DNA from 2 places in the Streptococcus rupicaprae genome. Region 2 is predicted to be linked to the other one. Evidence: predicted binding sites of a transcription regulator. Region 2 holds the regulator's gene; the other holds the start of a gene.
What was found. Region 2 encodes Rex, which represses fermentation and respiration genes when NADH is low (regulators of the CRP and FNR family bind a similar motif). Its sites were predicted from a motif close to TTGTGAANTANTTCACAA; they were not measured.
Positions count from the first base shown of each region.

Region 1: the regulator Rex is predicted to act here: its motif matches at 2,459-2,476, upstream of adhP (alcohol dehydrogenase AdhP).

Region 1 covers NZ_JBEPLO010000018.1:4,464-10,585, forward strand. The annotation lists gene ABID29_RS08125 (heavy metal translocating P-type ATPase) at 1-1,308, shown strand, start outside; gene ABID29_RS08130 (hypothetical protein) at 1,564-1,890, shown strand; gene ABID29_RS08135 (hypothetical protein) at 1,894-2,145, shown strand; gene ABID29_RS08140 (hypothetical protein) at 2,105-2,401, shown strand; gene adhP (alcohol dehydrogenase AdhP) at 2,551-3,573, shown strand; gene ABID29_RS08150 (hypothetical protein) at 3,982-6,122, shown strand, end outside.
Region 2 covers NZ_JBEPLO010000003.1:29,823-35,944, forward strand. The annotation lists gene ABID29_RS01820 (ribose-phosphate diphosphokinase) at 1-724, shown strand, start outside; gene ABID29_RS01825 (cysteine desulfurase family protein) at 724-1,845, shown strand; gene ABID29_RS01830 (DUF1831 domain-containing protein) at 1,849-2,199, shown strand; gene ABID29_RS01835 (DUF4649 family protein) at 2,209-2,427, shown strand; gene ABID29_RS01840 (redox-sensing transcriptional repressor Rex) at 2,564-3,205, shown strand; gene ABID29_RS01845 (gamma-glutamyl-gamma-aminobutyrate hydrolase family protein) at 3,216-3,908, shown strand; gene radC (RadC family protein) at 3,905-4,585, opposite strand; gene ABID29_RS01855 (sortase family protein) at 4,819-5,568, opposite strand; gene gyrA (DNA gyrase subunit A) at 5,579-6,122, opposite strand, start outside.

The DNA of each region.
Region 1 (6,122 bases), on a different contig from region 2:
ACCAAGGTAGGGGAGGATACGACTCTCTCCAAAATCATTCAACTGGTCGAAGAAGCACAGGGGTCTAAGGCACCGATTGCAGCCTTGGCCGATAAGATTTCGCTTTATTTTGTTCCAGTGGTTATCGGTTTGGCGCTTCTAGCCAGTGTCTTCTGGTTTTTTGTTAAAGACGGGGACCTCAGTTTTGCTCTTCAAATCTTTGTGGCTGTCTTAGTCATCGCTTGTCCATGTGCGCTGGGCCTAGCAACGCCTACGGCCATCATGGTCGGGACCGGTAAGGGAGCGGAGCATGGGGTTCTGGTCAAGTCAGGTCAGGCCTTAGAGACAGCTCATCATGTGGATACCATCGTCTTAGACAAGACAGGAACCATTACAGAAGGCAAGCCCCAAGTAACAGATGTGCTTGCTATGGCACCATGGCAGGAAAGGGATATCTTAGCGCTAGCAGCTGCCTGCGAAGCCGGTTCAGAACATCCTGTGGCACGTGCGATTTTAAGCCACGCGGCAACTCTTTGGCAGGAAAAGGCAGAGCAGCCCCCTTTAACCGTGACAGATTTCCAGGCCATCCCAGGCAAGGGTATTGTCGGCCGCTACCATCAAGCTCCGGTAGCTTTTGGCAATGAAAAGCTTATGACCGAGCAAGCTGTAGCTATCGATGGTCTCAGCCAGATAGCGCAAAGTCTGGCCGAGGCAGGTAAGACACCGATTTACCTGGCTCTTGACCAGCAGGTGATTGGCCTGATTGCTGTCGCAGATCAAATCAAAGAAACCAGCCGAGCCGCTATCGCTGAAATGCAAGCCATGGGGCTGGAGGTGGTCATGTTGACAGGGGATCACGAGGCGACTGCTCAAGCTATCGCTAAAGAAGTCGGGATTGCCCAAGTATTCAGCCAAGTCTTGCCCAAGGATAAGGCACAGATTGTCAAAGACTTGCAGGCTTCTGGTCGCCAGGTCGCCATGGTCGGCGATGGGATCAACGATGCGCCTGCTCTGGTACAGGCCAATCTCGGCTTGGCTATCGGTTCGGGAACGGATGTTGCGATAGAGTCGGCAGACATGGTGCTGATGCGGGCCAACCTTCAAGACGTCTTGACAGCCCTCAAGTTGAGTCGGGTGACCTTAAGAACCATCAAAGAGAATCTTTTCTGGGCCTTTGCCTACAACTTGCTGGGGATTCCAGTAGCTATGGGCCTCCTCTACCTTTTCGGTGGTCCGCTGCTGGATCCTATGCTAGCCGGGCTTGCCATGAGTCTGAGTTCTGTCTCTGTCTTGGCCAATGCCCTCCGACTGAAGAGACGGAAACTGTAACCACTGCCTTAGCGGTCTGACTCTTAAACTAGAGATGAGGCTCTTGAGGTCTTTAATCAATTTTTGTTCCATTCCAGCGGGCACCAGATTTATTTTGGCGGTTATCCAGCAATCCAACTTTTCTGATCTTTTGCTGAAAAGTGGGGAAGAGTTGACAAAGGCTCCTTGCCTTGGTAAACTAGCTGACAAGACAAGGCGTTTGGTGTGACAGGTTAAGATGACTGGTTGGATGAACAATTTAGCGAGGTATTTTTAATGGTGGAGAAACAGGCTCAGTACCACAGACGATCAATCGGCGATTATGACCTCCTTGTCCATGAGGACTTGCGTTTGGCTAAGCAGGTTGGTGAACGGCAGGCTTGGCTGGTCTTCTCCCGAGATGGCCAGGCCCTTCATGCCTGTTTGTCCTACGACGCTGAGGCTCAGGCCTTGCAGATTGACCCCCGTTGGCAGGTCGGATTGACCTTCAAGGACAACTTGGTCTCTATTTATCCAGATTATGACCAGGAGCAGAGTCCTTTCGAGGACGATGGAACAGATCTTCCATATTCAAAAGCCCATTTTACTTATCGATTGGAGTAAGCTATGACAGAAAAAAACTATCATCAGATGGCGTTTTACGGAAAAAACATCTTTATAGACGAATCCTTTGGTTTTCACGTGGATGAAGAAGCAAAGACCTTGCTGGTTATTGAGAAGAACTACACAGACTTCAATGCCGTTCTGATCTATCAAGAAGAAGACCAGAGCATCAAGATTTTGCCACGTTGGCAGAGTCATTTCTTGCTCAAGGGAGATGCGATTTACATTTCTCGCGAGGGGCATGGCAATGGCTGAGCAGGCGAGCAAGCAAACCATTACGATTGGGGATTGGCAGGTCACTTTTCCGCAGGACATCACCATCTTTAGGGAGCAAGAGGAGTGGTTGGTCTTTACGGAACTCGTCAGGGTTCTTCATGCCAAGCTAACCTATGATACTAAGAATCAGGGCTTGTCCGTTCAGATCCTGACGAATGAATTTGCTTTTGTACTGGAAAATAGAACCCTTGGGATTGAACGACAAAATCCTCGTGGAAGCTTATTTAACTGTTAGAAGAGGTTGGGAATGACCACCTCTTTTTTGTTAAAAAGTTTGAACCATAGAACTTTTTTGATAAAAAAATCACAAAATAATTGAATTCGGTTCCAAAAAGTATTATAATAAATTTGAAAATGAAAACCATTCCAAAAGGAGGAAAGAAAATGAAAGCAGTAGTTGTAAATCCAGAAGGGACCTATGTGGAAGTTGCGGAGCACGCCATTCGTGCCCTAGAAGCAGGTGAAGCCCTTGTAGACATTGAGTATTGTGGGGTCTGCCATACAGACTTGCACGTAGCTCAAGGAGACTTTGGCAAGGTGCCTGGACGTGTTCTTGGTCACGAAGGGATTGGTGTTGTCCGCGAAGTAGCTCCAGATGTGACCAGCCTCAAGCCTGGCGACCGCGTATCTGTTGCCTGGTTCTTTGAAGGCTGTGGTCACTGCGAATACTGTACAACCGGTAATGAAACCCTTTGCCGTACCGTTAAAAACGCAGGTTACTCTGTTGACGGAGGCATGGCAGAGCAGTGTATCGTAACAGCTGACTATGCCGTTAAGGTGCCAGAGGGGCTTGATCCTGCTCAGGCAAGCTCCATCACTTGTGCTGGGGTAACCACTTACAAGGCCATCAAATGCGCTAAACCAACACCAGGCCAATGGGTAGCCATCTACGGAGCAGGTGGTCTTGGAAACTTAGCCATTCAATACGCTAAAAATGTCTTCAACTGCCACGTGGTAGCCATTGACATTAACCAAGACAAGTTAGACTTGGCTCTTGAAAGTGGAGCAGACTTTGTCGTTAACGGTCGTGAAGTAGAAGATGTTGCTGGCCTTATCCAAGAAAAGACTGGTGGTGTTCATATTGCAGTTGTTACCGCAGTTTCTAAGGTAGCCTTCAACCAAGCCATTGACTCTGTTCGTGCAGCTGGTAAGGTTGTCGCTGTCGGCTTACCATCAGAAACCATGGATGTTCCAATCGTCAAGACTGTCCTTGATGGCATCGAAATCATTGGTTCTTTGGTTGGTACCCGTAAGGATTTGGAAGAAGCCTTCCAATTTGGAGCAGAAGGTAAGGTTGTTCCAGTTGTTGAAAAACGCCCAGTAGAAGATGCTGTTGCGGTCTTTGATGAAATGGCTGCAGGCACGATCCAAGGTCGTATGGTATTGGACTTCACCCACTCACACTAATTTAAAATGTCAAAACCCGAGCAAGCAGTAAAAGGCTTGTTCGGGTTTTGTCTGTTCACTTTATTGGCACTAGTGGTTCTCTGCAAGGGAAAGAATCTACTTGGGAATGTGGTCTGGTCGTTTAAGGAATAAATAGTCAAAAAGCGATTGATTACGACTGGTATTGGATCAAGTCAGACCTTGATTGGGTGTAGGTATTCTTGCTTCAGGGATGAGTTGCGTTTAGGGGAAAATAGTAAAGACATGAAGGGGTATTTGAACATCTCTAAATACTGAAAAATTAATTAATTTAGTCTACAAGGATTTTTATCAATCTTGCATATATTTATTGATTGCACTAAATAAAGTTGGTATAATAAATAAAAATAGTAATTTCAAAGAAATTTAGATTTATCTAGGAGATTTATCATGAGAAAATCCTTAAAACATATACCTATTCTACTGATTTCGGCTAGTTTAGGTATCGCGGTACCGATGTTGTCTACAGACTTTCCAGTCAATAAAGTTTATGCTGAGGAAATCAGTGTTGCTGGAGAGCAAGAACAACGTCAAGAAGCAATAAGAGAAGTGCAAAATAAGCGAGATGAGGTTTTAGATAAGCTTCGGCAGCTGACTGGAAATGAAGAAGCGAAGTCTATCCTTGATCAGCGGTTTTATTGGTTGGCAGACTTGAATAATGATTCGGAGTTGGTGGCTCATTTGAATAAACGATTGAAACAGTTAGATACAGAATTGTTTAAGATAAGCCTACTTGAAGAAGTTTATAATCGCCTGAAAGCTTACAATGAACAAACTCAATCGGAACAGCGTTTCAATTTTTTAGACCTTTATCGGGGAGTACCTTACATTGAACAAGAACTGCCACGTTATTCTTTTGCAGAAGTAGGCATGTTGGACACAGAATTACTAGCTCAATTGAATTGGTTGGCTGTTCTTAACGATGAGACAAGCCTTATTCGTTATCAGCATAGTATCTTATCTCGTTTGACGACATTAGAGGCGTCCATTGAAGAGTTTAAGCCCGTTCGTGACAAGTATAATGAACTTATTCGTTATTTCAACAATCAACCTGAGGAGGTCCGCAAGCAACAGTATCATGACTTTATGGCAGATGCTGTACAGAAGTTAAGCTACACCGTAAGCTATAAAACGTCGTTTAGTCCAGCACATGCTGAGTCGGGCTATATTGGGGAACAAGCTGAAGTTTTAAATCGTCTCAATCGTTTGGAACATCGCATTAAAGGGCAGCTCCTCACTTCAGACCAACTTCAGCGGATTCAAGCTGAATTAGATCAGAAAAAAGCTGACAGTATAACTAAATTGCAAACACTCCCTCATATTAATTTTAAAGGGAAGCCTGAACTACTGGATGTGAACGATTACCGTTATACCACAGTGGGTTCTAGTAATGCTCAGCATTTGCCAGAAGAGATTACCGCAGAAGAGGCTGAAGCTTTTAAAGCTAATAAATTAGAGAATTGGGATAAGTTGCTATATCAAATGACGCTGATGAGTGATAGATTGGAAGCACTTAATCAATTAAATGACCGCTACCAATTAGGACATGAATATGACTTTACCTTTGTGACAGAAGTTCATGCATTCGAAGCTAAACCAGTGAGTCCAATGCCTAGTCGAGTATTGACGACAGATGAGTTTATTGCTGAACACATTTCAGTGAGTAAGCACTATCTTAGGGATATTGAGAAAGGTATTCATCTGATTGGTTATGAACCGTTCACGGATGAGTCTTACCTGAATCAGTTGGCAAACCTCGCTGATCAGAAACTGGCGTTTTGGACGAAAAAACTTGAGACTGAACAAGAATTGGTGACAATTTATAATAAAATTATAGATAAAATTAATCAACTCCCTAAAGAGCAACGTCACAAAGTTTGGTTGGAATTGATTTATCCCAAAAAACATCGTATTACCTACTTGGTTGATGCCATTGCTTTGGAATCGGTGACGGATGAGGCAAGTCTGACAGTTGAACGTTCAGAGATTTTAGAACTTTTGACGATATTTGAGTCTAGACTGGATGGTTTATTGAACAAATCAGAGCAACAACCTCATCAGACAACGCCTTCAGAAGATACAGAGACTGCTTCTAGCAAACAAACGAGTCCAAAACCTCAGAATTCCTCTGGAACAAATACTGTTAATCAGGGGAATTCTCAGAGTAATCAGGGGTTGACGTCATCACCAACTCGTGCAGAGAGCAGGAGAACCTCGGCGATCATTTCCACCGATTCAGCAAATTTAAGGACCAATTTAAATCAGCAAGCATCCTCAGGTTCGACGAATCTTGGCTTCATAAATCCTCGAAAGGGAGATATATCAGATGATAGACAGTATTCTTCGCAGTTATCTCCGAGGGAAATCTCAATTTCTTCTAGTCAGACAGAAGGTGGACAGTCAGCCCAGTCAGTTTTGTCTGACGCTAAAGTTAGTAACAAGAAAAAAACTCTACTTCCTAAAACCAGTGAAGACAAGAGTTGCTTGATTTTTGCCGGTATAGCCCTGCTCGTAGTTAGCCTTGGTCTGAT
Region 2 (6,122 bases):
TTCGATCAATATTGTCATGCCTTATTTCGGCTATGCTCGTCAAGACCGTATCGCCAAGCAACGCGAACCGATAACAGCTAAGTTAGTTGCTAATATGCTGGTCAAAGCTGGCGTCAACAGGGTTCTAACTCTCGATTTACACGCTTCACAGATCCAGGGCTTCTTTGATATTCCAGTCGATAATCTCTACACGATCCCCCTCTTTGCGGAATATTGCTTTGAATTGGGATTAAAAGGGAGCGATGTGGTGGTTGTCAGTCCCAAAAATTCCGGCATCAAGCGTGCCCGTTCTCTAGCGGAATACCTGGACTCACCGATTGCCATTATCGATCACGAAGAAGATGATGCTGGCCGGCAAAAAGGGTATATTATCGGCGATGTGGAAGGGAAAATAGCTCTTCTGATCGATGATATTCTCAATACTGGTGTCACTTTTAGCGAGGCTTCTGCAACTCTGAAACGCGAAGGAGCGACTGATATCTATGCCTTTGCCAGCCACGGACTTTTTGCTAGCCATGCCGCTGACAAACTCAATCAAGCACCTATCAAGGAAATTATCGTGACAGACTCTGTCGCTACGAAAGAAGAAATTCCTGCTAATACCAAATACGTCACTGCTAGCCATTTGATTGCGGACGCCTTGATCCGTATCCACGAACGCAAACCAGTCAGCCCACTCTTTGCCTTCCAAAAATCCAAAAAAGCTAGCCACAAGGATTCCTGATGATTTATTTAGACAATGCCGCCACAACGCCTCTATCCCAATTAGCCTTGGATAAACTCTACGAGGTCAACAGAGACTGTTTTGGCAATCCCTCCAGTTTACATAGTCACGGGCGAAAGGCTGCACAAGTCTTGCGCCAGGCCAGACAAGCCATTGCCAGCCACTTAAAAACAGACCCAAACCGCCTCGTTTTTACATCTGGCGGGACAGAAGCCATCACCTTGGCTATCAAAGGCTATGCCCTAGCCCAACAGAAAATGAGCAAGCACCTGATCACCACTACCATCGAACACCATGCCGTTCTCCATACAGTAGAGGCACTGGTCAGAGATTACGGCTTTGAGGTGACCTACCTCTCGCCTAAAAATGGACAAATTTCAGCTCAGGATGTTGAAACTGCGCTACGGCCAGATACTATCCTAGTCTCTGTTATGCATACCAATAACGAGACAGGTTATCAATTGCCCATTAAAGAGATTGCTCAATTGCTCAGGTCCCATCCTGCTCGCCTTCATGTCGATGCTGTGCAGGCAATCGGTAAAGTTCCGATCTATCCAGAAGAGGAAGGCATTGATTTTCTTTCTGCATCTGGCCACAAGTTTCATGGACCAAAAGGCGTTGGCTTTCTCTATACTAATACCAATCGCCTCAAACCGCTCTTGGTAGGCGGTAATCAGGAAGATAAGCGCAGAGCCAGCACCGAAAACCTGGCCAGCATTGCCGCCATGGCTGAAGCCTTGACAGAGAGTCTATCCTCTTGGCAAGACAATTTAGCCCATGTCCGCCAGCTTAAAGAAGACCTGATCGCTGGCTTAGACGCTGCAAAAATCCCCTACTACCTCAACCAGCAAGAGCCTGTTAGCCCCTATGTCATCAATATCGGTTTTCCAAACCAGCTCAACGAGCGCCTGCTCATGCAACTGGATTTAGCAGGTATCTCTGTCTCTAGCGGTTCTGCTTGCACGGCTGGCAATATCGAACCCAGTCATGTCCTTGAAGCCTTCTATGGGAGCTCCAGTCCCAGACTCAAAGAAAGCATTCGCATTAGCCTATCATCCCACACATCTTCTGAGGACATTCAAACACTTATCGCAACATTAATCAACCTACTAGGAGAATAATCTATGGCTTTTACAGCATCTGTTCATCTAAAAAACTGCCCCTTTAGCTACGAAATAGACCCTAAAATCAAGAAGTATACCCTGCTTGATAATACCTTCATCCAAAATAAGCTGGGAAATTTTGAGCTCAGCCGTTTGCTGGAAGAAATTCCCAATTCTGGTGAGGGCTTCCTCCTGAAAATCATTATCAATAAAGACCTAAGCGGTTTTAAAATCAATATTACAGACAAATCTGGTCTGCGACTGGTTGACATCTTCAAACCAGGTGCCAATCCTGTTATCCAACAGAAGTTCTTCTTCCTCATGGATAGCCTGGTCGAACGCGATGTCTTCAATAAAATTGAAAGAAAGTAGGTAGAAAACATGATTACCATTACTTATCAAGATAGTTACCAACAAGAACGGACATTAGTCTACGATAACATGAATGCCTTTAGCCGTGCCTTTATGGGTTGTATTACAGTTCCTGATTACCTCCCTGTCCAAGATGTGACCATCAATGGCCAATCAATCGGTTACCAAGGAACTATTGGCGACCTCTATCGAGACATTTCAGCCATGGATTTGGAACAATACTCCTAAAAAGATAGTTTCTCAACCTTATCGATTCCGTAAAAAAAGCTATAAGCAAATTTTATAGCTTTTTCAGTTTGTCAAAATTGCATTTTTCACAAACTTTCACTAAAATAGAATCTAAGAGACTAAAGGAGAGACTAGAATGAAACTCGAAAAAGATCAAACAATTCCTCGCGCTACTGCTAAGCGTCTATCGCTTTACTATCGTATTTTCAAACGATTTAATGCTGAACAAATTGAAAAAGCATCCTCCAAGCAAATTGCGGATGCTATCGGTATCGATTCAGCCACTGTTCGCCGAGATTTCTCATACTTTGGCGAACTAGGCCGTCGCGGCTTCGGCTACGATGTCAAAAAGTTGATGAACTTCTTTGCGGATATCTTAAACGACAACTCGATTACCAATGTCGTTTTGGTTGGTATTGGTAACATGGGCCGTGCCCTCCTCAACTACCGCTTCCATGAGCGCAACAAAATGAAAATCGTCCTGGCCTTTGACATTGACCAGCACCCGCTTGTCGGCACGGTGTCGGAAGACGGTATCCCGATCTTGCCGATTTCACAATTGGCAGAAAAAGTTGAGGAAGTTAAGGCACAAACAGCTATCCTGTCTGTTCCAAGTGTTAAGGCCCAGGAAGTTGCAGACCAATTGGTTGAAGCTGGAATCAAAGGAATCCTCTCCTTCTCACCAGTGAATCTTTCCGTCCCCAAAGACGTAGTCGTTCAGTATGTTGACTTGACCAGCGAACTTCAAACTCTGCTCTATTTCATGCGAGAAAATTAAGGAATAAAATATGTCCCAACCTATCATCGGTATCACAAGTAATATTGAATACAATCCAGAAGACCGCAACTTCTTTCAGGTTTATGTGGCCAAAGGCTACGTGGAAGGGGTCCAAAAGGCCGGCGGTCTACCTCTAGTTCTGCCTATCGGTCAACCAGAGCTAGCTGCTGGCTATGCCCAAACCATTGATAAATTGATTTTAACAGGCGGTCAAAATGTCATGCCCCATTTCTACGGTGAAGAAAAAACCATTGAAAGCGATGATTACAGCCTGGGGCGTGATGAATTTGAGCTGGCCCTCATCCAAGAGATGGTCAAGCGGCGCAAGCCAATTTTCTCTGTCTGCCGTGGCACGCAACTGTTTAACGTAGCCATGGGCGGCACACTCCATCAAGAAATCAAGGAACATTGGCAGGACCTGTCAGCCATGCACCCTACCCATAGTATTTCCTTGCAGAGCCAAACCATTTTGGCCAAGATTTTTGGCCCTAGCCCTGCGATTAATTCTTTCCATCGGCAAGCCATCAAGGATCTTGCACCCAACTTAGAAGTCATTGGTTACTCTGATAAAGATGACATCATCGAAGCTGTGCAAGCCAAGGATGGTTACCCCTACTTAGGAGTCCAATGGCACCCAGAATTTATGATCGATCATCGAGAGGAAGACCTCAAACTCTTTGACTATATCGTCAACCAGCTCTAAAGCAGGTCCGTTTCCTCCCGATAGGAATAATAATTATTGGCTCCAATGATTAAATGATCAAGCAAAACAAGGCCCAGCAAATCGCTGGCTTTTTTGATATTTTTAGTAAAGTCATCATCATTGCGACTGGGTCTGGCCTTGCCTGAAGGATGATTATGAACCACAATGACCGAAGTTGCCATATACTTGATGGCATAGTGTAAAATTTCTCGCGGCTCAGCGATGGAGCGCAGCACAGACCCAATAAAAATGGTCTCCTGCTTGATAATCTGGTTCTGTGTATCTAAGTAAATAGCGATCAGGTGCTCTTGTTTCTTATCGCAAAGCTCGGCCATCATCTTTTTAGCTAATTTTTCACTGCTCAAGACCTGCTCCATTTGCCGGTACTCGGCCTGATTGATCCGTTTTCCCAGCTCAATCATAGCCTTGATTTCAATGGCCTTAACCTTGCCAATACCAGTCAGGGTTTGCAATTCCTGAACAGACAAGTGACGTAATTCTGTCAGACTGCCGATACTCTTTAAAAGATTGCTGGCCAGATGAAAAACCGAGTGACCTTTGGTCCCTGTCCTTAATAAAATTGCCAGAAGTTCTTGGTGGCTCAGCTGCTCTGCACCGTGCTCCAACAAGCGTTCCCGTGGCAAAAGTGACTCTGTATCAAACGAAATACTATACATGACATTCCTCCTACTCTTTAATTCGTAAAGCAGGCCAAAATGATAGTCTTTGAAAATCAAAGATCCCTCTTTTCAACTCACATCGAGGAACACCATTTCTATCATCCGTTTCATTTCTTAGGCTAAAATGATGTTCTTTGAGTATAAGGTATAACCTTTAACTACTCAACCAATTTTGGGCAGAAAAAAAAACTCAAATCCAAGTCTCTAGGGAGCTGGATTTGAGTTTTTCCTTATAGCTGAATTTGATTATAGGATTTGCTAAAGGCATCGAGGATTGTTTGGTCTGCTTGTTCAAATGGTTGGGAGCTTTCAAGAGTTCCTTTGACAATGGTCCGAAACTCTGCGCCAGCATCCTCACAAGTGACTAGGGTAATCTCTGTTACACCCGGCACATCGTCAACAACATCTACGCGGTCTGGCGTCACTGTTTCAACAGTTGTTAGAACATAGGTATAAACAGTCGTCTTATCGGTTACATAAATTTTCATGCCTGGTTTGCCATTTTCCAAAGGGGAAAACAGCATCTTGCTTCCGCCTGTAATCCCAAACACATGGTGACTGGCCAAGGCATAATTCCCTTGCCCCATCACTTGGTCTTCTTTCATGGTACCTGCCCCATAGTGGAGCACTTCATTGCTAAGTCCCTTAAAAATAGGGAGGTTCATCTCAAGTTCTGGGATAGCAATACCTCCGATAACCGGTAATTGCTGGGCAGCCCATTGGTTAGCCAAAACAGACTCCGTAGAGAGAGACTCTACCTCCTCAAAAGAGAAGGTGGTCGCGACCTTTTTATTAGTCTCAATTTGCTCTGCTGTTACTTTTTCCACCTGATATTGATTAGTCCGCCAAGCGATAATAGTATTTCGGATTGGCGTATTAAAAATCAAGGCTAATGAAACAAGGAGCAATAGAAATGTTAACAGACTATAAAGCCTATTTTTCCAGCTTTTTTTCTTTTTCTTTAAACGGTTTGAACGCATATTTTTCTCCCTATTCTTCCGACCTTACTTCCTCTACAGACTCTTCTTCAGCCACTTCTACCAAGGCAAAGGTCATAATTTTGGCTTCAGAATCCAAGCGCATAACTTTGACCCCTTGGGTAGCTCTACCGGTTTGCGAAATATTAGCCACATTGGTCCGTATAATGACCCCTGTATCGGTAATGACCATGATGTCTTCGCTGCCGTCTACAGTCAGAAGTCCAGCTAGAGCACCATTTTTATCGGTAATATTAGCTGTCTTGATCCCTAGACCACCACGCCCCTTGGTTGGGTACTCGCTAGCTAGTGTTCGCTTACCGTAACCTTTCTCCGTCAAAATCAAGACTTCTTGAGAGTCAGTCACTGTCGTTGCTCCAACAACGATGTCCCCTGAGCGCAGTTTAACTCCGCGAACACCCGTTGCGGTACGTCCCATATTGCGGACATCTGCTGCCTTGAAACGAACAGAGTAACCCAATTTCGTACCGATGATCACATCACTCTTATCTGTTGTCAGGAAGACATTGATCAGTTCATCACCTTCTTTAAGGTTC